Hahella sp. HNIBRBA332: one gene and its partner. The protein of the gene in region 2 interacts with the protein of the main gene of each other region in a pairwise test. Links are inferred from orthologs where the notes say so. Each region holds a gene or a part of one and is shown on either strand. Other genes may lie near its edges. The genes, in order: pheT and secD.

The links.
Region 1: the proteins of secD (region 2) and pheT interact in binary tests that used the Escherichia coli proteins (3 or more experiments, as listed by UniProt). The link is inferred for Hahella sp. HNIBRBA332 from one-to-one orthologs.

Annotation. Positions count from the first base shown.
Region 1 is NZ_CP132203.1:1,017,447-1,033,269, reverse strand. Bases 11,434-14,510 are described here. They hold pheT (phenylalanine--tRNA ligase subunit beta), read right to left. Parts: upstream 14,120-14,510; coding sequence 11,747-14,119; downstream 11,434-11,746. Other genes in these bases: pheS (phenylalanine--tRNA ligase subunit alpha), read right to left, coding at 14,176-14,510; ihfA (integration host factor subunit alpha), read right to left, coding at 11,442-11,744; O5O45_RS04775 (MerR family transcriptional regulator), read right to left, coding at 11,434-11,461. Outside these bases: O5O45_RS04835 (bifunctional diguanylate cyclase/phosphodiesterase), read right to left, coding at 1-2,039; O5O45_RS04830 (polyamine ABC transporter substrate-binding protein), read right to left, coding at 2,055-2,993; O5O45_RS04825 (DUF1439 domain-containing protein), read right to left, coding at 3,618-4,229; O5O45_RS04820 (diguanylate cyclase), read right to left, coding at 4,301-5,953; isoprenoid biosynthesis glyoxalase ElbB, read left to right, coding at 6,080-6,736; O5O45_RS04810 (hypothetical protein), read left to right, coding at 6,885-7,304; O5O45_RS04805 (carbon-nitrogen hydrolase family protein), read right to left, coding at 7,337-8,308; O5O45_RS04800 (GFA family protein), read right to left, coding at 8,339-8,773; O5O45_RS04795 (hypothetical protein), read right to left, coding at 8,915-9,163; O5O45_RS04790 (hypothetical protein), read right to left, coding at 9,206-9,541; O5O45_RS04785 (hypothetical protein), read left to right, coding at 10,495-10,839; more of O5O45_RS04775, read right to left, coding at 11,105-11,433; more of pheS, read right to left, coding at 14,511-15,171; rplT (50S ribosomal protein L20), read right to left, coding at 15,265-15,621; rpmI (50S ribosomal protein L35), read right to left, coding at 15,643-15,823.
Region 2 is NZ_CP132203.1:3,465,876-3,481,566, forward strand. Bases 4,208-7,152 are described here. They hold secD (protein translocase subunit SecD), read right to left. Parts: upstream 6,639-7,152; coding sequence 4,776-6,638; downstream 4,208-4,775. Other genes in these bases: secF (protein translocase subunit SecF), read right to left, coding at 4,208-4,763; yajC (preprotein translocase subunit YajC), read right to left, coding at 6,750-7,118. Also shown: O5O45_RS15350 (IscS subfamily cysteine desulfurase), read right to left, coding at 1-521; Fe-S cluster assembly transcriptional regulator IscR, read right to left, coding at 596-1,075; cysE (serine O-acetyltransferase), read right to left, coding at 1,154-1,915; tRNA (cytosine(32)/uridine(32)-2'-O)-methyltransferase TrmJ, read right to left, coding at 1,928-2,701; O5O45_RS15370 (inositol monophosphatase family protein), read left to right, coding at 2,920-3,717; more of secF, read right to left, coding at 3,846-4,207; tRNA guanosine(34) transglycosylase Tgt, read right to left, coding at 7,155-8,264; tRNA preQ1(34) S-adenosylmethionine ribosyltransferase-isomerase QueA, read right to left, coding at 8,316-9,371; O5O45_RS15405 (hypothetical protein), read right to left, coding at 9,718-10,044; flagellar hook-associated protein FlgL, read right to left, coding at 10,131-11,369; flagellar hook-associated protein FlgK, read right to left, coding at 11,392-14,070; flagellar assembly peptidoglycan hydrolase FlgJ, read right to left, coding at 14,082-15,170; O5O45_RS15425 (flagellar basal body P-ring protein FlgI), read right to left, coding at 15,199-15,691. UniProt on the Escherichia coli protein: Part of the Sec protein translocase complex. Interacts with the SecYEG preprotein conducting channel. SecDF uses the proton motive force (PMF) to complete protein translocation after the ATP-dependent function of SecA.

The DNA of each region.
Region 1 (15,823 bases), 2.5 Mb from region 2 along the record:
AGCGTTTCCCCTGGCAGACCATAACGTTCCAGGCAATTACTGATCTCGCTAAGCACTTCGTTCATCCTTAAATGATGCGGAGAGAGGTTAAATGACACGGTCACGTCATTACCAACGCTTTGTTGCAGGCTCTTAATCGCGTTGCAAACAGCCTCCAGTAACTGTTTGCCTAACTCAATCAAATGACCGGACTCTTCCGCCACAGAGATAAATTGCTCAGGCAGCAAAACACCCAGGCGCGGATGATTCCATCGGGCCATCGCCTCAAACTCAGTAGCGACACCGGTCCTCAAATTAACACGAGGTTGTAAGTACACCGTAAATTCTTTTACGACCAAGCCATCCTGAATATCCCGCTCCAACTGCAATCGCTTCTCTGCGGAAGTGTTAAGGGCATGCGTAAAGAAGCGGAAGCAGGCCCCACCCGCTTGTTTGGCTTCGTACATAGCCAAGTCCGCACTTTTCAACAGCAGCTCCGGCGACTGCCCGTCTACGGGATACAAGGCAATACCAATACTGACGGACATGGAAACGCTATGTTCATCCAAGGTAAACGGATGTTCAAAAGCAGCAAGAATACGGGAAGCCACCAATGAGACCTGATGCGCTTTACGGATATCCCTCAAGAGGACCGTGAACTCATCTCCTCCAGTGCGCACCAACACTCTGTCCATATCGCCAAATTCCGTCATCACCTGTCGCGCCACCTCATCGGAAAGCCGCAGACTGGCGCCGATCCGGTCGGCCACCTGCCGAAACAGCTCATCCCCGACCTTAGAACCGTAGGTCTCATTGATGCGCTTGAAGTGATCGATATCAATAAACAGCACCGCCAAAGCCTGGTCCTGCCTGCGGGTATAACTGACCGCCTTTTCCAAGATGCCGGCAAAGGCGGTGCGATTAGGTAAGCCCGTCAGCGGATCCAAATTCGACAGTCCTTTCACACGCTCTATTTGCCCGCGTTGGGTAGAAGCCATTTCCTCAAACTCCGCGCTGAGCCGACTGAGCTCATCGTTACCGTCAAACACCCAGGCGATCTCCGCTCCACTGCGAAATGCGGCGATTTGGCGCTGGAGACGGTTAATTGGTTCCAGCAACAGCTTGTTTAGCTTCGAATAAACCAACAAAAACGCCACAATAATCACAATCACCACAAACCAGCCCAAAGCTATCAGGATAGGCGTCACCATCCGGTCCACCACCTCTTCTGTGACGATACCGGTAATAAAAAGCTGCTCATTAACGCGATAGAAGCCTCCCAGATAATCCTGCTCCCCCAAAGTAAAACCTCTCAGTCGCCCGATTCCCGAGGTAATAATCTGCTTTACCTGAGGCCCCCAGAGCTTCAGTTCCTTATCATTGAGAAAGTATGATTCTCCCTGGGGATCACTGACCACAACGTACCCTTCTGGATTATTCAGCTTTTTGCGCAGCATCTGCATCACATCCTCGATCCGCATCACCACCAACAGATAACCTTTGGTCAGATCCGTCGTGCCAAGATACTCCACCGCCTCGTTGCGATGATCAATTCGCTGCGCCTGCACATATTCGATGTATCCGCCCTCTTCCACGAAAAACAATTGCTCCGCATAGCTCGGGCGCTGGGCCGCCACACGCTCAATAAAATCCTGGTACTTAGGCGGAGCTTTAGGATCCTCCGCATCCCTTGAATCAATACTGCCGTCCGGCAACAGCAAGGCAATGTCGACGTATGAGGGAAAGGCTTTACGGTAGTCGGCGAACAATCCCAGCAATGCGGGCTGCATGACTTTGTAGCGAACCGTATCAGGGAGATTCAGATAGCGGCGAATAATGTCATTGGAGACGAACAACTCCAGATTGGCGCGGGCGGAGCTAAAATCCTTATTGAGTTCATCACGCCCGCTACGCAAAGAAAGATCAAGCTGATGTTCCAGTATCCGCATGGTGTTCTCGCGAATATAAAGATACGAGAGACTGCCGAACATGAGCAGCGGCAATACAATGAAAGGCAGGACGAATAGAAAGATGCGCGCTCTTAACTGCAGTTTTAGCATGGCGGCGTATCCATTCTAACGCTTAATCGAACGAAACATCTGGTTGCGCAACTTTAACACCTCCGGCGAAATGACTTTGTAAGTATCCGCCTTATCCATCACATTTTTCGGCGGGTAAATGTCAGGATTTTCCAGGTGCTCTTTTGACAATTTTGAGGCCGCCGCCTTATTTGCGGAACCATAATGTAGAAACTCAGACAGCTTAGCGGCGTTCTCGGGGCGTAGTAAAAAGTCGATAAACTGATGCGCCTCTTCCTTATGCAGGCTTTTCTTGACCACGCCGATATAGTCCACCCACAAATTGGTGCCTTCGGCCGGCGCTACGAACTCTACTCTTGGGTCGAGTTCGTGCAGCCCCACTGCATCTCCGTTGTACATCATGGCCATTACAATATGGCCTTTGATCAGCTCCGAGTTTTCATCAATGAGGGGATAGGCGTAACCCGCCACATACGGTTTTTGCTGCTCCAGCAACACGCCCGCCGCCTCAACCTGGTTCAGGTCCGTCGCATTCATAGAATATCCCAACGCCACCAACGCCATTCCAAATGCATCAGCGGAGTCATCGATCACCATGATTTTTTGTCGCAGAGTATGATGGGGTTTAAAGAAGTCTCGCCAACTGGAAGGCGGCTGCGGAAGCTTGTCGCTTCGGTAAGCGATGCCGACGGTTCCCCATAACAGAGGCACGCCGTAACCCCCCACCTCTCCGAACATCTTCATCCAGTGTTCATCCACATTGGACAAATGAGGTAATAGCTCTGGCTGCAAGGCATCAATCCATTCTGGAATCACATATTCCCGCATGGATGCGCCGGCGCTGACAATCAAATCAAGCCCAACTCCCTGGGTTTCCGCCAGCAAGGCTTGTTTGCTTTCATCGGAGGAGTAATAAAGTTCCCGCACCTGAACCCCCGTTTCCTTTTGAAAGGCGTCCAGTAACTCAGGAGGCATGTAATTCGCCCAGTTATACAAAACCAGCTCAACACTATCCGCCCCTCTCACTGCGAGAGGATAGAGAAGGCTAACTCCCCATATGGTCAACCATAGAATCAGTCGATGCTCCATGTCGGCGGTGTCTATCAGTTGTCCGATATCAGTGTTTCTGCACTAAGCCGGGGACATGACGGTATTTGCCGGAAGCCCTGGCCGCTCTCTTTGAGATTAGCAGAAGCCTCGGATATAGAAAGAAAAAAGCCGGGAGACTCTCATCACCCGGCTTCTTTAAAAGATTCTTCCATTAGGCCTTAAATTCAGCGACCCATTCGCCGTTAACGTCAGGCCAGCATTGAACCAGCAGCACTGTGTTGGCTGCTATGAACGCGTCCAGTGCGCCATAAGATGCAAAACGTTTAATCACAGCTGGTACCTACTTCATTAATACAACTTTACTTCTTTAGCCACCCGGTTAAAGAGCCCGGCATGACTCGACTTCCTGACGACGATCAGCCAATCACCGACAAGTAAAGATGAATTTTAGTCATCTCTATAGGAATAAAAATCCGAGAATCTCCTTATCCTAAAGGACATACAGGGATTTGCGGGCGTCTGGAGCAGGAAGCCAGACGTCATTATCCGCTATAAGCGGAACCTCACCATATCATCTTCGACCGTGATCTCTCGCACAGAGCCAACAACTCTACTTGCAATACCGACGGGCTCTTTCAGTTTATAGACGGGATAGGCTCCATAATAGGCGTTCAGCCAATCGCTAATATTGCTCCATAAAGGCTTACGAACGCCTTCGGGCACGAAACGATTAATAAATCGAGACTCGACATTTAGCACTTGAATGTTATCCAGATACAGAGAGCCTGAATCCGCCTCCCATCTTACCTCCGCGCTTCCGGTAATTCGGAGCGGCTCTTCAATACTGACGCCCAAAATGCGAGTGGACAGTATCGGCTCGGCATCTAACATGACATATCCGCCTCGATCGCCCAATAACGCAATAGTAAGCCGCTGCAAGTCCAATTGCGCCTGAACGGACAGGCTTTGGCTCATGAGGTCAGGCAGGATGGTTCCCAGTCCACCCATATTTTCCGGCGCACGGACCTGTACATTGATAATGCCTTGAATGGGGAGCTGCTTATTAATACTGGCCTGAATTTCCGCTTCTCTTACTGTAAAAGAATCACAGCCGGATAGAACGAAGCTCAAAGCCGACGAAAGCAGTGCAGCAAGACGCATAATGGATCACCAAAACGTTGGAAGCGGAGTCAGGCGACTAATATAACGCCTGAGGGCGGATGGACAAGTGCTTAGGGATTGACAGAGTTGTAAGAACCACTGCGCTTTACATTGCGCAAGTCCGCAGGATTGATCGCCGCGAATCTATTTCGTCCAGATTCCTTGGCTTTGTATAAGGCCTCATCCGCCAACCGGATCCACTCTTCTTTAGTCTCGTCTTCGCCAGGAGCCCCTGCCGCGACGCCACAACTTACTGACACATACTGCGCGACTTGCGAAAAGTGGTGAGGGAGTTTCATTTCATAGACGCGCTTAACCAAACGCTCAGCGACCTGCTCTCCTATGTGCAAGTCAGCTCCAGGCAACACGACTAAAAACTCTTCTCCTCCATAACGGGCGACAAGATCAAGGCGCTTGTTAGCGCCTCGACGCAACGCCGAGGCGACCTCTTTGAGCACTTCATCGCCCATGTCATGGCCATAGTGATCATTGAAGTCCTTAAAATAATCGACGTCACAGATGATAATGGCGATATCTGACTTCTGCTCCAAAGCCAGTTTCCAGCGCTCATCCAGATATCCAATGACCGCTCGACGGTTCGCCAGCCCCGTCAACTCATCACGAAAGGACATCTCACGCAGCTTTTCACTCTGCTCCTGCAACTGACATAACAACTGATGAAACGCCCTGCCAAGCTTGCCTATTTCGTCTCTCGGCAGCTTGGGCAGATCCAGCTTTTCCAATTGCGGCTGGCTTTGAACACGCCGGACATAAGCCTCCAAACGCGCCAGTGGACGCAGCACGAGCATCCAAACAAGAAAGGCGAAGATACCCAATACCGTCGTCAATAAATAGGAGGCATAGCTCATCGCCCGGTCGAACGTCGCTGCGGTGAGATTAAAGAAATCGCGGTCGGCGTTGATACGCACCAGAATACTAAGATCGCTCTCAATATCAGGGATCAGCGTGTAGCCTTCCAATTTGGAGTCGCTGACTTCCTGGGTATAGATAGGTTCATCCACTGTCAATCTGTCCGCAATATCGCGCAAGTCATCACCAAGCTTTGGGTCATGCATCCAAAAAACCGCGAAAGGGACCCCCACCAACTGCTGCACATTTTGCAACAACCGCCCGCGCACCAGGCGGCCAAATAGCAGCACGCCATTCGCTGGCCCAGTGAGATTCGAGCGAAACACAGGGCGCACGCTGACAAACATCAGCCCGGATTCGGTCCCCATGATCCCGGAATACCCCGAGTAGGGATCCTTAAAGTCACCGAGCGCCACCCCCAGGATAAAACCAGGATCGGGCGGACCGTCCAAGGGCAGCTCTTTCACATGCAGCGTCTCTCCGGCTTCCTGATCCCACGTCTTTCCCCAAACCACTTCGCCATTGGGCTTATAAAGCATCATCGCATCGATCTTGAGATTAACGAATGTGGCGTCGCCGAGATTGGATTCTATGTATTCAGGATAAGGTGATTCGACAAAACGATAGGTATCGTCCCAGGCCGCCCAGTCCAAGGTATATTGATGCAGGTTGGTTAATTCATGAAATAAAGCGCCTGTCACCCTGTCTATATCAAGACGGGCGCGCTGAGATTCCAAGTCCCTGGCCATTGGAGCAAAAAATACCTGCAACCCCGCCATAAAGATCATGATCAAAATCACGGCGAAGCAGACACAAATTGCTCCGAATTTGAACCAAAGCGATCTCAAATTCATGGCGGATTGTTCTGGTGAGTCTAAATTCACCATAGCATAGAAAATGCAAACCCGCCGGGCTAAAGTATGTCGGCATAAATAGTTAAGACTGATTAAAGCTAAGCTGAGAAAAAGGGAGGAGTTACAATGGCTAATATTGCTGTGGTTTTGTCAGGCTGTGGGTACCTCGATGGCGCGGAAATCTACGAGTCCGTCATCACTCTTTTAGCGCTGGACAGCAACGACGCAAAATATCAGTGTTTCGCCCCGGATATTAATCTGGTGCAAGTGGTGAACCACATCAGCGGAGAGCCTGTGCCGGGAGCGTCACGCAATGTATTGTTGGAGTCCGCCCGTTTGGCGCGCGGCGAAATCAAAGAACTTTCGGAACTTAATCCTGATGAGTTTGACGCACTGATCTTTCCGGGAGGATTTGGCGCCGCGAAAAACCTGTCCACTTTCGCTGTCGACGGCGTCGACATGAAAATCCTCCCACAGGTGGAGCGAGTCGCCAAAGCTTTCGCCGAAGCTGGCAAACCGTCTGGTTATATCTGCATCGCTCCAACCATGATCCCTCATATCTATGGAGCCGGCGTCAAATGCACCATTGGCGACAATAGAGACATCGCCGGCGCGATTGAAAGTATGGGCGGGCAGCACGTGGACTGCGCCGTGGACGACGTAGTAGCGGATGAAGAACGTAAGGTTGTCTCCACGCCAGCCTATATGCTGGCGGGCCGGATTTCAGAAGCCGCCACAGGTATTGAAAAGCTTGTCCGCCAGATTCTAACCTGGATCGACTAATCCCACTCTGCTCCCGCCGATTTCAAATCGGCGGATTCCCCACATTGAGTCACCTGCTGACTGCCTGCAAATTAGGATGATTATTCTAATTTTTGCTTCTAGTATTTGATTCTAATTTAGCCATATAACCCGATTTCAAGGCGCTAAAATGTCGGCAAAAAACTCAAAAAGCCAAATGGACCGGCTAACCACTTTAAAGGACCAACTACAACGCCAACTGCAATCCGGCCTGAGCACAGTTGAACAGGAAGGAAAAAAGGTTCTGAATCAACTTGGCGCAGATCTGGATAATGAAGATAAGAGTCTGAAAGCCGTCGTCGCCCGAATCCGAGCCAAAAACAACACCTTCAAAGACTTCGCACGCAACATCGACGCAGCCACTTATGACGTGCGCGGCAGAATACGCTGGAACGCAAACATGATGTCCGCCTACGCCAAAATGCAGGCCGAAAAAGCCGTGGACAAAGAAGTCAAACCAAGACTCGAAACCTACAAACACAACCTCGAAAACAGGATCAAATACCTTCGGGACAAAGTCGCCCTGTTCAAGGAAAAGATTTCACACTGAGTAAACCTCACTAGTTTAGAGCTAGAGTAGACTCAGCCCCTTCCCCAGGGGCTTTTTTTCAAAGATTGGTCATCCTGAAATGACACAGGAGAAACAGTGCTACGATCAACATTTAATTTAAAGAGATCGGGTCGACCATAATGTCCAGCAACATCAAGAGATTTTCTTGCGTTTTTTGAGGCCTCAAGGTCAATGTCAGCATACAGTATGGCTTTCTCTTTATGCATAGGCCCTGCAGCAATCCCGCCAAAAGGTTTCACTACGACAGCTCCACCAGTGTTGATCCACTCTTCGTTTTTAAACAGCTGAGACCTGCCCGGAAAGTCATCAGGGATATCACTGCCTGTAATAGCCGTCGCAGTGCTCAAGACCCAGCATCCGCCCTCTCTGGCTATGTGATTCATCGAAGCAACCCAAGTATCGCCATTGTCCCAAGTCGGAGCTACGTAGACATCAATGTTCTGACTATATAGAGCAAACCGCGCCAGTGGCATATAGCTTTCCCAACAGATTAGACACCCTATCCGACCTATCGCGGTTTCCACTACTTTTAGCCCAGAACCATCCCCCATTCCCCACACCATCCGTTCTGGGTTAGTTGGCATCAGTTTTCGATGCCGGTTCAGCAAAGAGCCATCAGCGTCAAAGACAAACAACGAATTGAATAGAGTTGATCCGCTGAACTCTGACTCAAGCTCATGCGCCCCCATAACCACGACGATCTGGTACTTGGCGGCTGCTTCTGCAATAGGTTTCAAATCACCCGCTTTAAGATTAACCGCATTGGCCCGGAGCTTGGCATGGATTTCATTACCCAGCGCAATATCGCCTCCCGGCCTAAGACGCCATATCCAAGTTGGGTAGCCAGGAAGATGCGCCTCGGGAAAAACAATCAGCTTCGCTCCATTACTCGCCGCTTCTTCAATTATTTCTACGGCCAGATGTATTGATGCTTGCAGATCCAACAATACCGGAGGCTTTTGAGTAATTGACACCTTAACCATGACATTTCTCCCGTGGCGAAGTCTGTAGCTTCACTCTTGGATAACTTCGCCAGACCCACCCAGCTCCAAAGGCACATCTTTCAGTTTCATCACCCCATCCTTGATCGGTAATCGGTGCTCCTGATAATGGACATGCACACCGGCTTCATAAGGAAAGTCGGGAATCACAGCAGCAAAGACATCGATCAGCCCCATTCCTGGATGCTCTGTAAAGATGTGACCTCCGCAGTTTTTACACCATTTGCGGTAACTGTTAGGGGTCTTATTGTATGTGCCAATGCTATCTGCCCCCTTTAACACGACGACTTGCTCTGGCTTCCACAGAGTAAAAGCATTGACTGGTGATGCTGACCAGCGTCGACACGACTCACAATGGCAATAGCCCATCCCTTCGGGTTTACCACTTACCGTAAATTGAACAACCCCACAGAAACAGCTGCCTTGATACTTACTTTCGCTATTCATTTTACCCCCCATGTCTCAACCGCAATTGAAGAAACGCCGTCTTGACTACAGCTCAGCTCATTCCCTTATCGGTATCATGGTATGAGTCTAGGCCCATCCGCAGGGATAGGCGGAGATTAATCTCATGCATGCTAGTCACGTCTACGGCAACCATTGAAGGTGCACGCCGAATAGCTGCTGTAATATTTCCATCGACTCATCCGACTCACTTAACATGCCTTTTGGTGGATCGCCTTCGTATTGTCTTGCTTTCGCCAGCCTAACCTTCGCATCCATTAACTTTAGCTTGATGTCAAAGCACTCTCTATCTATACGTAAGGAGCGCTCAAGCAAACTAGTTATTCCATCAACCTTAATTTGGGTATACTCCCTGCACTTAGGAATATCCATTTTGCGTCCTTATAATACTCTTCCCTACATCCTAACAGGGACTTATAAGTCTAAATGTCCGAGTTCGGCATCAATTCTCTGCTGAGCTTCGAAGAGCTGGCTGGTAGCATGGGCGAACAAGCACTGGAAGTGTTCTTCACGAACAGGGTCCTTATCATCTTCTAAGAAATCTTTACACTTCGCCAATGTATGCATTAAACATGTATAACGAAGTATTCTTTCTAACTTATTACTACCCTCATTTTTTTGAATAACCGCCGCCACCTTTTTTAGCTGCTCCATCTTAGCTAGCACTTCTTTCAGCGCTAAACGCGGTGGATGTTTCTCCTCTCCAATGACTTCCCATGAGTGGTCTACAAGGGGGGCTTTCATCACCATTTTTACTCTAAGTCCTCTACCTTCAGAATCTGGCTCATTCTCCCAACGTCAGATAATGATAGAGATGATAGTTGATTGACTCCCACGTGGTTTTATAGCTTACCCTGGCGCTTCAGGATCCTGACATTCTCCTTAGCGAAGCTAACCAATTTCCCAATTTGGCAGTCCGCCTCTGCGCCTTCCATTCCACTAACCTCGCTAATAATCCCTCTCATTCTGCTTCCGTCAGTAGATAACACACATACAGTAACCCACAACTCACCATTACCTTTAGAAAGACTCACATGATCACCTACCTCGGGGGGGCTCTTTGAATCTAAAGGCGACTTTCCATAAACACTGATTAAACCTGCACTTTTATCCCAAGCCACATATAACCTCCCCTCCTGAGAGTTATTTAAAATTGGCAACCACCTACACTCTCCAGACCATGCTCACATAATAGGGTTTACATTAATACCAAGAGCTGTGCAATTGGCGCTTTCTGTCTTTTGATCAGAATACTAACGGGTCAACTAAGCACCATCGCTCAGCAAGAATTAATAGCAAGATTTATAGGAAATAAAAACACTAGGCCTGCTTATGAAAGTAGGCAATTAACCTAACATTATTCCAAGCACCTTAAGCTCAACAGTTACCAAACTATACATGCTTATGGAGTCAGCGGCTTTGTTAGAGCTGGCTTGCCTCTAGCCAACAACACTTTGTGTCGCCCAGCAAGTTCTCATGACTCTGATATGGTCCAAAACAGCTGCCGGCAAAGAAGAAGCGTTCTCTAAGCATTGGATATAATTGAATTTTTCATTAATGCATGTAACAGCTTCTTCGCGGCTGCATTACCGGCCAATTTAATGCCAAAATTAATCAATCAGAATGAAACCAACCATACATAATACCTCGGTGTTTCAGCTTCAAATGCGCCAAAAAATCACCTCACTCCCACTAAAATTTAGTTGGCTCCACCAACTTATCAATACCAATTATTAGGTACACTTTTCTACCGCCTTATTAGTAGCAACAGCCTCTCCATCGACTATTCTGCTTGGCTGGGCGTGACTGATTCCCACCTCATAGCGCGTCAGCTCAAGCTGGTCTTTGCCGTAATCACGGAAGAAGAAAAACTAACTTTTCATGATATAGGAGCTTTGGATGAAAAAACTGTACAGAGACACCAAGGGAAAGACCCTAAAAAATTAGGCGGATGGGCTTCAGAAAAAATGGTGAAGAACTACGATTCCGGACACAGCGAAATTAGGTGGATAAATGCCGGTGCAGACCTAAAAATAGCCGGAATTTAACGGGAGGTTTTGCAAAACATTTGCAAGAGCAAAATTTAAACAGAACCGATAAGTGGCGTAACTTATTGATATTAGTAAGTAAAATTGGTCGGGACGGAGTGATTTGAACACTCGACCCCTTGCACCCCATGCAAGTGCGCTACCAGGCTGCGCTACGCCCCGACTCGAAGAGGTGCGTATCATAGATAAAAACACCTCGCCCTTCAACCCCTAAAAAACCAAATAATTTAGTTTTTTACTTTGGGGTGATAGTCCTCGAAACTTATCAGGTTTCGAGGACCAACAACACTTCTTCCAACTCAACAATCATCTGACGAATGAGTTGCTTGGCCTGTGTAGCGTCTTCCTTGGTTTCGGAGCCTGCCAATTTCTGCTTGGCGCCGCCGATGGTATACCCTTGATTGTATAGAAGGTCTCGTATCTGGCGAATCATCAACACGTCCTGACGTTGATAATAGCGGCGATTTCCGCGCCGCTTTACGGGAGCGAGTTGAGGAAACTCCTGCTCCCAATATCGTAGTACGTGAGCCTTAACACTACATAAATCGCTAACTTCACCAATAGTGAAGTAGCGTTTTCCTGGAATGGGTGGGAGCTCGTCGTTATGACTGGGTTCCAGCATAAGCTTCTACTTTAGCCTTTAATTTTTGACCTGGTCTGAAAGTAACAACCCGTCTGGCGGTGATAGGTATTTCCTCACCAGTTTTAGGGTTACGGCCAGGACGCTGTTTTTTGTCCCTCAGGTCAAAATTGCCAAATCCTGACAGCTTTACTTGCTCGTTGTGGCTTAATGCATCCCTGACCTCGTCAAAGAAGGCCTCGACCATTTCCTTTGCTTCACGCTTATTGAGACCCACTTCCTGATAAAGCCGCTCAGCCATATCTGCTTTCGTTAAAGCTCCCATGACTAACTCCTCAAAGACGCACCGAAACGATTACCAAGTTCTTTCACCACGTTGTCAAATGCCTCCGTGATTTCTTCGTCGCGTAATGTTCTTTCAGGATGGCGCCACACGATACTGATGGCCAGGCTCTTCTTATCCGCACCGACCGATTCCCCATGATATACATCGAACAGTTCGTGGTGAACACGCCATTCCCCTGCGCTCTGAGCAATCGCCAGGGCGACATCCGCGTAAGGTGTTTGTTCATCTATTACAATAGCAAGGTCTCTTCGGATCTCCGGGAAGCGGGAAACTCCTTTAAAAGAAGGCACTTGCCCGTCTGCTATTGAATTTAAGCATAGCTCAAATAAATAAAGTGGGCCATTTAAATTCAAAGTTTTAGCAATTCTGGGATGCAGTGCGCCTAACACACCGATAGGTTGCCCGTCTTTCAGTACTTCAGCCGTCTGCCCGGGGTGCAATGCAGGATGCTGAGCGCTCCGGAAACTCAAGTTGCAGCCAGGGATTTCCAGAAGCGACTCCAGATCACCCTTCACATCATAGAAGTCTACCGTGCGCTTTTTGCTTTCCCAGCCTTCCGGCATGCTGGCTCCCATAATTAACCCCGCCAACATCGGGTCTTGTTGAATTTGCCCGTCCTTCCTAAGGAAGCGTAGACCAGATTCAAAAAGACGAATGCGATTTTGTTGGCGATTTTGATTATACAAAGCCGTCTGCAAAAGGCCTGCCCAGAGGGTCGTACGCATCGCAGCCATATCGCTGGCGATAGGATTCGCCAAGGTAATGGTATCTTCCTCAGGAGTCAGCAGGCTCAGCACTTTCTGATCTACGAAAGTGTATGTAATCGCTTCCTGGTACCCTTTCGACACTAAATGCAGCTTCAAGCGGCGTAGCGACACCTTGCTTTCCGGCAACGGCTTGATTCCCAATGGCGCCATAGGCTCGGTAACAGGTAGCTTGTTATAGCCATACAGTCTTGCCACTTCTTCGATCAGATCCACCTCAATACTAATATCGAAGCGATGAGTCGGCGCGCTGAAAGTCCAGCCGTCCTTAGCCACCTTGTGTACGCTAAGACCCAGCCTCGCCAGCATTTCCTCTACTCTTGTGCGATCAAGATGAACGCCCAGCAACTCATCAACGCGCGCATGACGGAGATTTACCAATGTCTTGGCGGGCAAATGCTCCTTGCTGCAAACTTCTGTAACCGGGCCAGGCTGACCACCCACAATCTCAAGCAACAGCTCCGTGGCTCTTTCTATAGCCCGCGCCTGATGAGCGTAGTCAACACCTCTTTCAAAGCGGTGAGATGAGTCCGTGTGCAAACCGTATGAACGCGCTTTCCCCGCCAAATGCAAAGGAGCAAAGAACGCGCTTTCCAGGAATATGTCCTTGGTTTTTTCAGAAACGCCACTGTGTTCGCCCCCCATGATGCCTGCCAAGGCAAGAGGCTTTTCTTTGTCAGCAATGACCAATGTATCAGGATTAATAGCTATCTCCTGACCATCCAACAGAACCAGCTTTTCTCCCGGCGTGGGCATCCGAACGACGATACCGCCCGCAAGTTCGTTGAGGTCAAAAGCATGCATAGGCTGACCTAACTCGATCATTACGAAGTTAGTAACGTCCACCACAGCGTCAATGCTGCGAATGCCGCTACGACGCAATTTTTCAACCATCCACTGAGGTGTAGGCGCAGACAAATCCACACCTTTAATAACGCGCCCGACATATCGCGGGCAGGCGTCAGGAGCGTCGATACGAACAGGAAATACGTCGTCAATAACCGCCGCCGTCTTCTTCACTTCAGGGGCTTCAAAAGGAATCTTATTGAGAGCGGCCACTTCCCGCGCCATCCCCAAAATACTGAGGCAATCGCTACGGTTGGGAGTCAGGTCAACATCAATAATATTGTCATCCAACTTCAAATAGCTGCGAACGTCAACGCCAACAGGCGCATCCGCAGCAAGCGGCATCAAGCCATCGGATTTTTCCGCCAGCGTCAGCTCTTCTTCTGAGCACAACATGCCCTGGGACTCTACGCCCCGCAGCTTGGCCTTTTTTATTTTGAAGTCGCCGGACAGCACAGCGCCAATTTTTGCGAACGGAACTTTCATTCCCGCTACGACATTAGGAGCGCCACATACTACCTGGAACTGCTCCTGACCATCCGATACCTTACAAACGCGAAGCTTATCTGCATCAGGGTGGGGCTCGACTGACAGCACCTCACCCACCACGATTCCACTAAAAGGCTTGGCTACGCGCTCAGCAGCGTCCACTTCCAGGCCCGCCATAGTGATTTGCTGAACCAAAGCCTCTGAGCTCAGCTGCGGATCGACCCACTCTCGTAACCAATATTCACTGAATTTCATATCACAAAGCCTATTATTAATCCTTACCGTGTTTTAAGGGGTAATCACGTCTGAGGTTAAAACTGGTCAAGAAAACGCATGTCGTTTTCGAAAAACATCCGCAGATCGTTCACGCCGTACCGGAGCATCGCCAATCGCTCAACGCCCATACCAAAGGCAAACCCTGAATAGGTTTCAGAATCGACGCCCGCAGCTTCAAACACTTTAGGATGAACCATGCCGCAGCCCATTACTTCGAGCCACTTGATTGAACCGTCTTCGTTTCTTCCCCACTCAATGTCCACTTCAGCGGAAGGCTCTGTAAACGGGAAGTATGAAGGACGGAAGCGCACTTCAAGGTCTTTCTCAAAGAACTCACGCAGAAACTCAACGATTGTACTTTTCAGGTCAGCGAAGCTGACGTGTTTATCCACCATCAAACCTTCGACTTGGTGGAACATTGGCGTATGGGTCATATCCGAGTCGCAACGATAAACTCTTCCAGGACATATCATGCGAAATGGAGGCTTACTTGACTCCATCACCCGAATCTGTACCGGGGACGTATGCGTACGTAGCAATGTCGTCGGATCAAAGTAAAAGGTATCGTGCATGGCGCGCGCCGGATGGTGAGAGGGGATATTAAGGGCCTCGAAGTTATGATAGTCATCTTCGATTTCAGGGCCTTCTTCCACTGTGTATCCAGATCGCGCGAAGAAGTCTTCAATACGTAACATCGTCCGAGTGACAGGATGAAGAGTTCCCAATGACTCTTTACGCCCAGGCAGAGTTACGTCGATTGATTCCGCAGCCAGTTTGGCTGCTTCGTTTTTACTGGAGAGCTCGCTTTTGGCTTCGTTGATCAGGTCTTGCACCAACAGCTTGGCTTCATTGATTTTTGCCCCCGCCGCAGGTCTCTCCGCAGCGTCAAGACGCCCCAGCTCTTTCAGAAGTTGGGTGATTTGCCCTTTCTTGCCAAGGTAGTCAACTCTTAGTTGTTCAAGGCTCTGTTCGCTCTCCGCCTTGGCGACGGCGTCTTTGGCGCGATCAACAATGCCTTCAAGATTCTCCATTTTTCCGCTCCGAGAAACAAAAATAGGGGAAGAGCAGCCCCTTCCCCTATCAAATATTAATCAACAAAATCAAGGATTTGCTGAAAATTTAGATTACGCCAGGGCCTCTTTAGCTTTCTGAACTACAGCAGCAAAAGCTGCTTTTTCGTTCATAGCCAGATCCGCCAGGACCTTACGGTCGATTTCGACGTTGGCGCGCTTCAGACCAGCGATCAAACGGCTATAGGACAGACCGTTGTCACGCGCACCGGCGTTAATACGGGCGATCCACAGTGCGCGGAATTGACGCTTACGCTGACGACGGTCACGGTAAGCATACTGTCCGGCTTTGATAACCGCTTGTTTGGCTACACGGAATACACGACTACGCGCTCCGTAGTAACCCTTGGCTTGATTCAGAACTTTCTTATGGCGACGGCGAGCCGTTACACCACGTTTAACTCGAGGCATATTTCAATCCTTCCGTATTAATTACTGGCAGAGCATACGCTTGATCAATGGAACATCCGAAGGGTTCACTTGCTTCTTAGGACGCAGGTGACGCTTACGCTTGGTGCTCTTCTTGGTCAAAATATGACTGGTGAAGGATTGGCGGTGTTTGAAGCCATTAGCGGTTTTTTTGAACCGCTTCGCCGCCGAGCTTTTGCTTTTC
Region 2 (15,691 bases):
TGATGCCCACGCAACAGCTCACCAATTGCCTGAATATCGTTAACACTACCCAGTTCGTTATTGGCGTGCATCAGGGAAACGAGAATAGTGTCGTCACGCAATGCATCCTTAACTGACTGCGGACTGACGACGCCATCTTTGCCCGGTTTCAGATAAGTCACGTCGTAACCCTGCTTTTCCAGATAGGCGCAGGGATCCAGCACAGCCTTGTGCTCTATGGCGCTGGTAATGATATGGCGGCCTTTTTCAGCGTAACGACTCGCCACGCCTTTAATAGCGAGGTTATCCGCTTCTGTCGCACCAGAAGTCCAAACAATCTCCCGAGGATCGGCGCCAATCAGGTCCGCCACTTGGCGACGCCCTTTTTCCACCATCTCTTCTGCACGCCAGCCGTAAATATGCGAACGGGACGCCGGGTTGGCGAAGACGCCATCCAACGTCAAGCAATTGCTCATCGCCTCAGCGACTCTGGGGTCCACCGGCGTAGTGGCGGCATAGTCGAGATATATAGGTTTCTTCATTATTTCAATTATCCATATCCAAGTACTTCAGCGCTCCCCGCGCCTGCATCACCAATGACGCGAGAGAAACCAGGTTAGCCGATATCGACCAAAGAAATACCTGTTTCGCCCGCTCGTTTTCTTTCAGCCTGCCTCTCAGCAATTTCTTGCACAGCCCGACTGGAGACCAACTCCTCCAGGCTGATACTACTGAGGTAATCGTGAATACGCTCACTGAGATCCTGCCACAAGTGGTGGGTTAGACAGATTTCACCGCCCTGACAGTCCCCTTTTCGCCCACATCTCGTCGCATCAATAGATTCGTTAACCGCTTCAATAATGTCAGCTACCGCCGTCTCACCGAGTGGACGCGCCAACTTATAACCACCGCCGGGCCCTCTGACACTGGACACCAGACGATTACGCCTTAATTTGGCGAACAATTGCTCAAGATATGAAAGCGAGATGCCCTGACGCGCCGAGATATCCGCCAGACTAACAGGACCGCTATCACCGTGCAGCGCCAAATCCAGCATGGCGGTCACCGCATAGCGGCCTTTGGTGGTCAAGCGCATGATCAAACCCCTAATTAATTTAGGGCATTATGAAATGACCCTGCAAACTGATCAAGTATTACGGATTATGTCGTCAAGCTACTTATCTTCGCGGACACACTCAAAGTCCTCGCTCTTCAGAGGAGGCAGTTCGCCATTGCGATATTCCACATCCAACTTGTGCAGGCACTTGCACATGGACTCCAGACGATCATCTACCGCCTGCATATGATCCAACATCGCACGAATGGAGCGCGCCACCGGATCAGGCATCTCTTCGCTCAACCCATAGGCGTCAAAGCCCATTTTCTCTTCCATGGCTTTGCGGCGATCCGCTTCCGGCTCTGTTTTCTTGACAATCACTCGCCCCGGAATGCCGACCACTGTCGCGTTAGGCGGCACTTCCTTAGTTACCACGGCATTAGAGCCCACTTTCGAGTTATCCCCTACTGTGAACGGCCCCAAGATCTTGGCGCCAGCGCCGACGACCACGCCATTTCCCAACGTTGGATGACGTTTGCCTGCATTCCAACTGGTTCCTCCAAGGGTTACCCCCTGGTACAAGGTAACGTCGTCGCCAATCTCGGCCGTCTCCCCAATCACTACTCCCATACCATGATCAATAAAGAAGCGGCGACCGATTTTCGCACCCGGATGTATTTCGATCCCAGTCATCCACCGACTGAATGTGGAGAGAAAGCGCGCCAACCACTTCAACCCCTTTCTCCACAACCAGTGACTAATGCGGTGCGCCAGCAACGCATGCAGACCGGGGTAGCAAGTCAGCACCTCAAAGGCGTTTCTGGCCGCCGGGTCCCGGTGAAAGACACTTCTTATGTCCTCTTTTAACTGTGCTAACATGATTCGCCCCGATTAATTCTTTTGCCAAGTTCCCGCTATTTTCTGCGTAGACCTTAGGATGCCTCGCAGAATGTTGATTTCCATCTTATCCAAACGCGCACGTTGATACAGCCGACGTAGTCGCGACATCAATTGCCTGGGATTTTCCGGATCATGAAAGTCGATATCGATCAGTGTCTGCTCCAAATGAGCCAGATAACGCTCGACTTCGTCCGCCGTCGCGGCCTCAACATCCCACCCGGCATCACCTGGGCCGTCCAATCTCTGGATATATGACTGATTCTCTTCGTTTTCAAGCAGCCACCTCATGTGCAGCTCGTAACAAATCACTTGCGCCGCCATCGCAACATTCAAGGACGAATAGTCTGGATTTGAAGGGATATGTACATGCAAGTGACAGCGCTGCAACTCTTCATTGGTGAGACCTCGCTCTTCGCGCCCAAATACAATCGCCACATCGCCCTCGGTCGCCGCGACATGATCGTGTACATCATCCGCCAGATCCCGAGGATTTCTCACCGGCCAGGGAATACTCCGACCTCTTGCGCTGGTTCCCACCACTAATACACAGCCAGCAATAGCCTCATCCAAACTCGCAACCACTTGAGCGCCATCCAATACATCTAAAGCTCCGGATGCACGACTTACTGCATCATCATCTGGAAATCGGTCTGGCTCCACCAGCACTAATCGAGACAGCCGCATGTTTTTCATCACGCGCGCAGTAGCGCCGATATTACCGGGATGAGAGGTGTTGACCAGCACAATACGGATGTTTTCCAGCATTTTCACACCTTTTTAAAAGTGCGCAATGGTAGCAGAATTGTATGCAAATGCCTCCCCCCACTAAGACCAAAACGTCGCTATAACTCCGCTTTCTGGCGCGCCCTGCGACCTTTCCTATAATTTAATCCGTAAGTAGATTTCTGGGTGTGTTTACACGACGGAGTTGCTATTATTAGCGCCCTTTTTAAAACCGTTCTTTACAAAGTAGTGATCAAACCATGCAGCCAATGATTAATATTGCCTTGCGCGCAATTCGCTCGTCCAATGAGCAGATCAACATGATTCTTGAGCGTGAAGAGTTGTCTTTTACCGATCCGGAAAAGCTAAAGAGAGTCATTGCCCGTGTTGACGCCGCTTTCTACGACAATCTGTCCCGCGCCCTGCAACGGGCCTACCCCACACACCAAATCAACAAAAAAGGCGACCTGAAAGGCAACCCGAAAGGCGTCAGCTGGCACATCATGCCTGTACACAACACCGCCAGCCTCGTACGCGGCCTATCCGATTGGTGTTTTTCACTGGTCTGCAAAAAGAATGATCAGACCGAACACGCTATCATTATTTTCCCCGTAACCGGCGATGAATACACAGCAAGCCGGGGCGGCGGAGCCTCATTGAACGGCAAACGCATCCGAGTCTCAGGTACAAAAGACCTGGAGCTTTCCATGCTATCCACCAATATTCTGGAAGGCATTGGAAAAAGAGAAGAACCTGCAGCATTACTGGAAGCTTACGCAGAATTAGACAAAAGCTGCTTCGGCGTAAGAAGCGCCCACTGCATTCCACAGGACTTGGCTTATCTGGCCGCAGGAAAAGTCGACGTCGTTATATTGAACAACATCAACCCACTTGAAACGGTGGCGGGACTGCTTATAGTCAAGGAAGCGGGCGCTCTGCACAGCGACGTTCGCGGCAATCCGCTGAACGATAGAAGCCGCTCTCTTATCTGCTGCAGCCCCAAGATGCTCAAGCCTGTCTCTCAAAAGGCCCACAAACTGGCTGAACTACTGAAGTAATCCTATCTAAAGCGCTCTTCGACATACCAAAGAGCCAGCACAAAAAAGCCGGTCACTTGACCGGCTTTTTATTTGGCTGTGACCCGTCCCGAATAGAGTTGACAGCCTACGCCAAGTAGAAAAACGCCTCAGGGGCGATCATCCAGCTCAACGCCTTCTTTTACAGGGATCATCAGATCTTCTTTGCTGATATTCATAATCAGCAGCAGGTTACTTGCAACATATACTGACGAGTAGGTACCAATAACAATACCTATGATCAATGCCGTCGAAAACCCTTTAAGCGCAGGCCCACCGAACAAGAACAACGCCACCAGAACCAACAATGTGGTCAAGCCGGTGACAATCGTACGGGACAGGGTTTGCGTCAAAGAGATATTAATAATACCTATTGGAGTCTCCTCACGCAGGCGACGGAAATTTTCACGCACGCGGTCACTCACGACGATGGTATCGTTCAACGAGTAACCAATTACCGCCAACACCGCCGCCAACACGTTCAAATCGAAGTCCCACTGAAACAACGAGAACATCCCTACGGTGATAATGACGTCATGCACCAAAGCCAACACGGCGCCAATAGAGAACTTAAACTGAAAGCGGAAAGCGATATAGAGCATAATGACGCCGAGCGCCAGCAGCAGACCCAAACCACCTTGTTCACGCAACTCTTCGCCGACCTGAGACCCAACGAATTCGGAACGACTCAGACTCACCTGCGCCCCATCTGCGGACAACGCACTCACCACCTCAGTTCCAATGGACTCACTGTGCTCCTGCTGCAGACGAACCAGAATACTGGTGTCTGAGCCAAACTTCTGCACGACGAAGTTTTCGTACTTGTGAGCCTCAAGCTGATGCCGTACGTCATTGATTTGGGGCGCTTTGGAGTACTCCACCTCCACCAGCGTACCGCCAGTGAAATCCAACCCGAACGACAAGCCGCGCGTCGCGATGGACACGATAGATACAATGATCATTATCACAGACAAAGCCAGCGCAGGCTTCGCTATGCCCATAAAGTTATAAACTTTCTCATCAGACATAGTTATGCCTCCTTAACCTTGCTTGACGCCGCCAATGGACAAACCACCAACATTGCGGCCGCCGTATATCAAATTAACGACTGCGCGAGTCACGGTTATCGCAGTAAACATGGAGGTCAAAATCCCGATAGACAGCGTAACAGCGAAACCTTTGACCGGGCCCGTGCCGATCGCGAACAGGATTAACGCCGCAATCAATGTGGTTACGTTGGCGTCAAAGATAGACACGAATGCGCGATCATAACCTGCATGAATCGCCGACTGAGGCGGCAGACCGTTACGCAACTCTTCACGAATCCGCTCGTAAATCAATACATTGGCGTCAACCGCCATCCCCACCGTCAATACGATACCGGCGATACCAGGCAATGTCAGCGTCGCCGACAGCAAGGACATGACCGCTATCAGAATAAAGACGTTAGCCGCCAGCGCGATATTAGCCACGATACCGAATACGCGGTAGTAAGCAATCATGAACAGCATAACCAGCACAAAACCGATAGCGACGGAAGTAGCGCCGTCCTTGATGTTCTCAAGCCCCAGGCTGGGGCCGACAGTACGCTCCTCAACGAAATAGATAGGCGCCGCCAATGCGCCGGAGCGCAGCAACAAAGCCAGCTCTTTGGCTTCAAACACAGAATCCAGGCCCGTTATACGGAAGCTATTTCCTAACGGCGATTGTATGGTGGCAAGGCTAATGATTTTCTTTTCTACGTAGCGACGCTTCTTGGGCTGCCCGGTTGTGGACTTGGTATCAACCTCTTCTTTGTACTCAACGAAGAGTACGCCCATGTTGCGCTGCACGGCGTCCTTGGTAATGTGGAACATCTTGTTGCCGCCCAAGGAATCCAACTTAATGTTAACTTCAGGACGGCCATTCTGGTCAAAAGATTGCTGCGCGTTGGCGACACTGCCGCCAGTAATAATGATGTCTCGCTCCAGGCTCGCAGTACGGGGCTCTGAACGGAATTCAAACTTCTCAATCGATCCCGCTGAAGCATCTGGACGCGCCTCAAGGCGAAACTCCAGGTTAGCAGTAGACCCCAGAATACGCTTGGCTTCCGCCGTGTCTTGCACACCTGGCAATTCGACAACAATCCGTCCCCGCCCTTGACGCTGAACCAACGGCTCGGCGACGCCCAACTCGTTAACCCGGTTACGTAAAGTGCTCAAGTTCTGGGAAATAGCGTAGTCTTCGATTTCTTTCGCCCGGCTTTCCAACAGGGTCAGCTTCACCATAAACAGGCCATTCTCTTCGGCGCTTTCCGCCAAAAAGTCGTCAAACTCACGACGCGCCAGAGACAACGCGCTATCGCGATCATCTTCGTCACGGAAGCCCACGGAAATCTGCTTGGGAGATGGAATATCCACCGACTTATAGCGCAGCCCTTCTTCTCTTAGCTTGGTCTTAATGTCGCCTTGAGTAATCTCCATTGTCGTGGCGACCGCTTTCGCCAGATCCACCTCCATCAGAAAGTGAACCCCTCCACGCAGATCCAGGCCCAGCTTCATCGGCGCAGCGCCTATATTGGACAACCATGCAGGAGTTGTCGGAGCTAAATTCAACGCCACAACGTAATCATTACCCAAGGCGCTCTTGACATGAGGCTGAGCGTCTAATTGAGTGTCGTTATCCGCAAAACGGATGATGATGTTCTTCTCGCCGACTTTCGCTTCGCCGTAAGCAATTCCCGCTTCATCCAAGGCCTCCGTCGCTTTTTTAAGCACGCTTTCGTCAACCCCGATGGAGCCGCGAGATCCGCTTATCTGCAATGCGTAGTCATCTGGATACAAATTCGGTAAGGCGTAAATAAAGCCCATCATCAGCACTATGACAACGAGCAGATTTTTCCAAAGTGGGTATTTATTGAGCATGCCGTAAAAGGCTCCCTATCGTTTATCTCTATGCCGGGGAAGAGGCGCGCCATGCAGGCGTTCGATGAAATTGAACGCCTGACGCAGGCCCGGCGCGCATGCGCGGCCGTCTTAGATATCTTTCAAAGTGCCTTTGGGCAACGCTGCGGTCACCGCCATTTTCTGCACTTTGATTTCCACTTTGTCAGCAATCTCAACTACCAGGAAGTCGTCCTTCACACGCACGATTTTTCCAGCAATGCCGCCGTTGACCAACACTTCGTCGTTCTTGTTCAAACCACCGAGTAACTCTCTGTGCTCTTTGGCCCGCTTGCTTTGGGGACGCCATACGAGAAAGTAAAAAATCAGGACGAAACCGCCGAGGAATAGAATCTGCATCACCGCACTCGGCCCTTGCGGACCCGGAGCCGGCTCAGCCGCAGCAATAGCAGGCATCAGCAGGGCGAACAGCGTGCCTAACAGCACATGTAGCTTACGCATAAGAAATAACTCCAAAATATGCTTATAACACTTTGACTAGGCTGGAATACCTTGCTCCTGCCTATGATAAAAGTCGGCGACGAAGTCGCACAATTTACTCTGTTCAATCGCATGACGCAAACCAGACATCAGGTTTTGGTAGTAGCGCAGATTATGAATAGTATTCAACTGCGCACCTAACATCTCGCCGCAACGGTCAAGGTGATGCAGGTAGCTGCGACTGAAATTGCGACAGGTATAACAGTCGCAGTTTTCGTCCAGAGGACGCGTGTCCGTCCGGTACCGGCTATTGCGCAGTTTGAGCACCCCAAATGAAGTGAACAAGTGCGCATTACGCGCATTCCGGGTCGGCATGACGCAGTCGAACATGTCCACTCCGCGCAACACCGCCTCCACTATATCCTCCGGCTTGCCCACCCCCATCAAATACCTGGGCTTATCTTCAGGCATCGCGGGAGGCAGGTAATCCAGCACCTTTATCATTTCATCCTTGGGCTCTCCTACCGACAATCCGCCGATAGCATAACCGTCGAAGCCGATTTCAGTCAGCCCCGCCAGCGATTCTTCCCTTAAATGGGGATACATTCCGCCTTGTACAATACCAAACAATGCAGAAGGGCTATTTCCGTGCGCCAGTTTGCTTCTTTTGGCCCAACGCAGGGACAGGCGCATAGAGTCCGCCGCTTCTTTTTCAGTGGCGGGATAAGGCGTGCATTCGTCGAAAATCATGACGATATCAGAACCCAGATCACGCTGGACCTGCATTGACCGCTCCGGGTCCATGAATATCGGCGAGCCGTCAATGGGCGATTTGAATTTCACCCCCTCTTCCGTAATCTTGCGCAGGTCCCCCAGGCTGAATACCTGAAAGCCTCCCGAGTCCGTCAGAATTGGACCATCCCACTGCATAAAGTCATGCAGGTCGCCATGCTGACGGATGATTTCCGTACCCGGACGCAACATCAAATGGAAAGTGTTGCCGAGAATAATATGCGCGCCGATATCTTTTATGTCCCGGGGCGTCATGCTTTTCACAGTGCCGTAGGTGCCCACGGGCATAAAGGCCGGCGTCTCCACCACGCCCCGTGGGAATTTCAGCCTACCGCGACGGGATTTGCCGTCGGCATTGTCGATTTCGAACTGCATATGGCAAGTACGCGACAAGGTTATTCTCCTACTCAGATCTGACAATAGTTCTTAATTCGTTAGGGCGTCTTCGCGACCAGACTGGCGACGATGTAAAAACATGGCGTCTCCATAGCTGAAAAAGCGATAGCGTTGCTCAATCGCCTCTTGGTAGGCGGCCAGGATATGCTCTCTACCGGCAAAGGCCGACACCAGCATCAATAACGTGGACTTGGGCAAGTGAAAGTTGGTCACTAATGCGTCGACGGTGACAAATTCATACCCAGGATAGATGAATATACTGGTGTCGCCCGCATAAGGTTCAATAGTTCCCGATCGACTCGCTGTCTCCAATGCCCTGACCGCGGTAGTGCCCACAGCGATGACGCGCCCGCCTGCAGCCTTTACCTTGCGCACCTGTTCGCATACATCCGCGCTGACTTCCAGATACTCTGAATGCATCCGGTGATCCTGCACCACATCCACCCGCACAGGTTGAAACGTGCCCGCGCCGACATGCAACGTAACAAACGCGGTCTCCACGCCTTTTTGCGCCAGCGCCCGCAACAGAGGCTCGTCAAAATGCAAGCCTGCGGTAGGGGCCGCCACCGCGCCCGGTTGACGACTGTATACGGTTTGATAACGTTCGCGATCGCTCAAGTCATCTTCACGATCTATATAAGGAGGCAGCGGCATATGCCCGCATGCTTCCAATAATTCGCTGACGCTCCCGCCTTCGCTTACCCGCAGACGGAATAGATCGCCTTCCCGCTCCACCATCGTCAGTACGTAATTATCTTCGATAAGGATCTCGACGCCCGGCTTGGGCGCCTTACTGGCTCTGACATGTGCGAGCATTTCCGTTAAGGATACGACTCGCTCGACCATCACTTCGACTTTGCCGCCACTGCGTTTTTGACCAAACAAGCGAGCAGGAATAACGCGGGTATCGTTGAAAACCAATAAATCGCCGGGATTAATCATACCCAACAGGTCCTTGAAGCCGCGATGGTTTATCTCTCCGGTATCCGCATCCAGACACAATAAGCGGCTGGAGGAACGCTCAGCCAGCGGACGCCGGGCGATTAACTCCGGCGGCAGATCAAAATCAAAATCGTCAACGCGCATCAAGGAATTCTGCTTCAGTTTTGGGGGCGCATAGGTTAGCGGAAATGCCCGCCACTCGCCAGCTTCAAGCGTTTTTATAGTGTAGAGTCAGAAGGATGCAAAAAAATAGTTAACAAAAAATGTTGACGAGCAATCAAAAGCCCGTATAATCGCGGCCCTAGTTAGCCACTCACAGGCTGACATGGTTGCCGGGATGGCGGAACTGGTAGACGCGCACGACTCAAACTCGTGTTCCTTCGGGAGTGAGAGTTCGATTCTCTCTCCCGGCACCAACTTTCTTATCTAACTCCTTTCCGTATTAATTCTAATTAAATTTTCTTTACTCAAGCGCTTTTAGCATCCTTCCTTACTGACTTTCTCCACATACCTGTATCGCGCTAATAATTACTTCTGTATGTGAGCTGTTAGGCCTGCCCTGTTCTGAAAAATAGCGAATATCGTCCAACGTCAAACCCTTGTCGACCCGCTCAACGACACAGGAACAATAATTCGCCACCACTTCTGTCCCCTCTCCTTGGCCGCTGTGTGCGCTAAGGCAACCATTGGACATATTGGAAATATAGTTCCTTTTCATTTCCTGCCATGGCGGCGCTGCGCCATCTATGGCGATAGCGGATACGACGCCGCTGCAAAGAAACACACCACACATCGCCAATGTAGGAATCATTCTCATAGAAGAGCCTCTTTAACTGCAATCCACCCTGACTATAAGAATAGACGTGTTTAAGAAATGCAGCGGCGAAACAATCGCCGCCAAGATTAAAGCAGATCGAACAACGACAGGCTGGTGACTCGGGAGTAGGATTGTTGGGCGGCTTGCAGGACAAAGTTCTGTAAGGTGAGATTGCTGACTGCTTCTGCATAATCCAGATCCTGCAGTTCAGATAACACTTCTTTGGTCAACACCTCAACATCTTCCTGTAGCTGCTTGGTGTCGTCAATTGTGTTCAACCGCGCGCCGAGTCGCGAGCGCGTCTCCAGTAATTTGGTTTCCGCATTGGTTAAATTCGCCAAGGTGGAATCCAGCAGGTCGGTCAACGTCTGACGGCCCGCCGGGGTATCCTGATAATCCTCCAATCCCGCCGCCAGACGCTCCACCGTGGTCAGAAGGCCCTGCTTCTCTGACGACTGCACAAAGAAAGTGTCGCCGGGTTGTGGCGAACCGATGATTTCAAACTGCACGCCTTGTACAGATATCGGTTGCCCAGTGACGAAACGCTGATTACTTAGAATAGGTTTACCGTCGGAACGCTGCACAATCGTAAAATTGGGCGCAGGCGGAACTACATCCGCTTCGTCATTGAACACCACCGTCATGTCTTCCGGATAAAAGGCGTCATAGAGTTCCTGATCGATCATCTGCCCCTGAGTAATGATCGCAGGCGGTTCCGCTGTATTGCGAGGACTCGCCTGGGTGAAAAAGGTGTTATTGGCGCTTTTGATATTGACGAACACGTCTTTGCCATTGTCCCCCGCCGCCACGGAGACATTCGCATCGATCTGCATGAATCGACGCCCTTCGTCGCCCACATACCGATATGCGCCTGCGGCGTTCAGCTGGAACGGCTCCTGCTTGCCCTGAAACCCCGCAAAGATATACTCGCCGCTGGGGTCTTTGGTGTTCAGCATACCAACCAGCTGACTGAGACGCTGCCGCACTTCCGCCGCAATGAACGTTTTATCGTCCGCATTCTGAGAGCCGTCGCCCGCCTGCACCGTCAATTCACGCAAGCGCTGAATCACTTCACTGACGCCCCCCAAGAGACCGTCTTCCAGGCTCAGACGGTTTTCCGCCAGATTGATGTTGCTCTTGTACTGATCGATCAACGACAGCTCTTGGTTTATCTGCAGGATACGCGTAGACGCCACCGGGTCATCCGCGGGCGTCAGCACCCGACGTCCACTGGAAATTTGCAGCTGGGTTTTCTGCAATTGGCCGGTCACATCAAGGATATTGTCCAGCCCGCGGTTAAACAGTTGTTGGGTTGAGATACGCATGGTCACATCCTCGGGTTATCCATCAGGCGAAAGTATTCAACAGCGTGTCGAACAACTGTCGGGCGATGGACACCACTTGCGCAGACGCATTGTAGGCCGCCTGATACTGAATCAGACGACCCGCCTCTTCATCCAGACTGACGCCGGATACTTCCTGCCAGCGATTTTCCGACTGCCGCAGCAGGGATTGAGCCGACTCCGTATCCAGTTGCGCCTGACTGGCGGTGGACCCCACCACTTCCACCAACTGGGAGTAGGCCTCGTTGTAGGTGCTGACATTGCCGCCGATGGTTCCCTCTGTTTCCAGCCCCACCATTTTCAATGCATTTCGGTTATCGGAGACGCCGTTTTCGTTGTACTCGATAGTAAAGGTATCCCCCTGGCTCGGCGTACCGGTAATGCTGGCCTGGTACCCACGGAACGAACTCTGCGCCACTGGCGCAGGCAGGAATATATTGTTGTTGTCAGCAGTCAGGCGCACGCCGTCATCCAGTTGCACATCTACGAATCCGCCGACACTGGTTCCGCTGCCGCCGCTAATGGTGGTGGCGACGGTGTCATTGGCGGTAACAATGTCCACGGAATCAGTCGCGTCTCCCGTCACTTCGACAGTAATATCCTTGCCGGTCAGCGCTCGAATGGTCAAAGCGCCGCCATCGCTCCAGGCGACGATACCGGCATCTTGAAGGTTTGAGTTGTTGTTGATCAGATCCACGTATTCATCTGGCGTAAAAGAGGCTCCACTTGGCAGCGTCAACGCCTCGCCGTTGATGGTCAGCCCCGGCGCTACACCGCCGCCGTCATTCACAAAATTGGAGAGCTCCACTTCTGTGTAGGCGAGAGCGGATACGCCGTTGCGGCTGTTCAAGGCCGAGGCGATTTCCTCAGCGCTGGCGTTGGCGGCGATATTGAGCGGCGACTGGGTTGTGACAATGCCTGTCTCCGGGTCGCGATTTTTGATGGTCACGGTCTGCGCCCCATAACCATTTACGAATGGTCCAGGCGACGCCACCGGCGCGGGAACTTGAGCAATGCTTACCCCTTCAGCGCTGACTGCGGTCTGCCCTTCGTCCGCAGTAAAAATAGCGTTGCTCACGCCTGCGATATACTTCTGATTGTTCAAGGGCGGATCTAGAGGAACCGGATTACCCGGATCGCTGTTATCCAGCACCTCATAGTAAGTGTCGGTGATAAAACGGATCAGTATCGGCGGCGTCAGTTCGCCAGGAACCGCAAATGTCGGCAACAACGCATCATTGGAGCTGCGCTTGACCGCCAGCAGCTCGCCCTGGCTGATCACCGCATTGCCCACGTTACCCAGATCCGCCTCAGTGCGAATCGGCGACGCCAGCGCAATCTCCTCGACCCGGCTCACCGACATATCAATGTCTCGGGCCCCATAGCGGGTGGGCGTCACCAGAAAGCTATCGCCGGTTTGAAAGCTGCCTGATTCGAAGTTAATCCTCAATCCGTCAAACTCAAAGGTGGCGGGAAACAGGCCAGGCAGCCGTCCGCGAGTCACCGTGGCCCCACTTAACGCGTCCACCACCAGAATGTCGTTATCGGAAGGGCCGGTGAACTGGATTTGATAATCTTTGGTGGTCAATGCGGAAGTGTCGATAATCTCCACGCTGATATCGCGATCATTGGGCAGCGCATTGCCTTCGTTCGCCGTAACCCGCTGACGAGCGTTGTTTTCGGAATTGATGTCCTCGAAGAAAGTGCCGCCAAGCCGGTTTTCCAAATCCATACCCAGCTGATGCTGTTCATTGATCGTGTCCGCCATCACCACCGCAATCCGGCCCAGCGCATTAAATGAGGGCTGCAGAATCTGGTCGCGAAATAGCAGTATGCCGCCCAACTCACCACCGGTTATCTCTGAAGTAATAACATTGGTTCCAGAGCCGCCGCTTTCCGTCAGCGCCACTTCCTGATGAGTAGGGTCAGTTTCGCTGACCTGCAGCCCCAATGAATTGGCGTGGGAGCCAATTACCAGCGACTGTCCTTTACCCACCAGGATATTGAGCTGACCATCAGTTTGCTCCACCACTGTCACCGACACAATTTCCGATAGCTCGCGGATCATTTGATCACGCTTGTCCAGCAAGTCGTTGACGTCTTTACCCTGCGCCGAACCACGAGCCGACACGATGGCCTGATTCACCTGAGCGATTCCGCTGGCCAGACTGTTAGCCTCTGTGATCAGGGCGCGCATATCCTGATCTATATTGCTTTGCTGCGATTCCAGGCGGTTATACAGCACATTAAAGCGATTAATCAGGCCTTCCGCCTGGGTCAGCACCAACTGCCGCTCAGGTATGGATGAGGGATCGTCCGCAGCGCCCTGCAACGCCTGAAAAAAGGCGCTCATACCAGGAGACAGCCCGGTGGTGGGATCCGCCAGCAAACTGTCGATCTGGCTCACATTGGCGCGGATCTTATCTATTTCACTGAACATGGAGGTATCGGAACGCAACTGAGACACCAAAAACTGATTCGTCATGCGGGAGATATCCGCAACCCCCACCCCGGTTCCCAAATATCCCGCCCCGATATATTGGGACGGCGTCGCCTCAAACTCCACCCGCTGACGGCTATAGCCCTCGGTGTTGGCGTTGGAAACGTTGTTGCCGGTAGTGGCCAGCGCGGTCTGGCTGGCTTTGAGTCCGGTGAGTCCTATGTTGATAACGTTAGTGCTCATGGCGGGAGTCCTCAGCCTTGATCATCCGAGCGGACGCTTTGCAGATACGCCCCGTTCATGATGCGCTGAATCTTCGACGCATAATTGGGATCCGTGGCGTACCCGGCTTTTTGCAGTTCCCGCAGGTACTCTTCCGGCTCCGCCACCTGCTTCAACGCCTGTTGATAGCGGGGCTGCCCCTGCAAGAAGTTGAGATAATCCGTAAAGCTTTCCTCATAGGAGCCATAGACGCGGAACGGCGCCCGTTCTTTAACCATGCTCCCTTCCCGATACTCAGTCGTCGTCACCCAGGCGACAGGCCCTTTCCAACGCTGATCCGCTTTAATGCCGAACAGGTTGTAACTGGGTTCGCCCTCTTCGGTAAGGATCATGCGCCGCCCCCACCCGGTCTCCAGTGCGGATTGCGCCAGCAGAACGCCTGGCTCCACGCCCAGCCCGGCGGAGGCTTTACGCGCCGACGCCAGCAAACTGTTAACGAAGTGTTGCGGGCTCTCAAATGCAACAGGCGCCGTCTGTTTCTGGACTTCCTCTCCCTCGCCAACGGTTGCTTGCGAGGCTTCCGCCGCCGCAACGGCCTCCTTCACATCGGAATCCACAAACGCAGAACGCGACATTTGCTCCGAGTAATAGGCCACCTGCTCCAAGGCCTGAATCTCTTCTTCCGTCAACTCCGGCGCTTGCGCGAGACTCTCTTCCGCCTGCGCATAGCTCAACGTCATCGCCTCCAGCGAACGAGGGTATTCAGTGATGTCTTTGTAGCCGCCTTTTTTCGGCTCGCCGCTTTCTCTGGCCAACAGTTGTTTCGTCAGCGCATCCGCCAACCCAAAGCTCTTATGTTTGGACAAGGTCAAACTGAGCTGGTGGTCGAACATATCCTGATAAACATTGGAAGCGGAGTCGTGAAATGGGTTGCCTTGCTCAAACACAGCGTTGACCTGCCGCATGGACTTCAGCATCAAGTTGACCATGATGGACTCAAACTGCTTCGACACCGCACTGATCGCCTCCGACTTGTCCATACTGGGCGATTTCAGTCGCTGCAGCGCGTTCAGGTCGGTATAGACATGAGCTTGGTCGAGGGCGCGATTGTTGATGGTCATACGCTTGCCTTAATACACGATTGCCGTCTTAGATCACTATCAGTTCCGCTTTCAGCGCTCCGGCCTGCTTCAGGGCCTCCAGCACCGCCATCACATCGCCTGGCGCCGCCCCGACCTGATTCACCGCGCGCACAATGTCATTAAGAGTCGCCGCCGGACCAAACTTGAACATACGGCTGGGCTCCTGCTCCACATTCACATCTGTCTGGGGAACGACGACCGTATCGCCTCCCGCTAGCGCATTGGGTTGACTGACGCCAAAATCCTCAGTGATGGTGACGGTCAGGTTGCCATGGGTCACCGCGGCCGGCAGCACTTTCACATTCTGCCCCACCACGATTGTTCCGGTGCGGGAGTTGATCACTATCTTCGCGGCTTCCTGCCCGGGCTCCACCTCCAGATTTTCCAAAATAGAAAGAAAGCCCACCCGCTGCGACGCCTCCCGCGGCGCCATCACTCGAATGCTGGCTGCGTCCATGGCTTGCGCCAGTCCAGGGCCCAGCAGGTCATTAATGCGATCC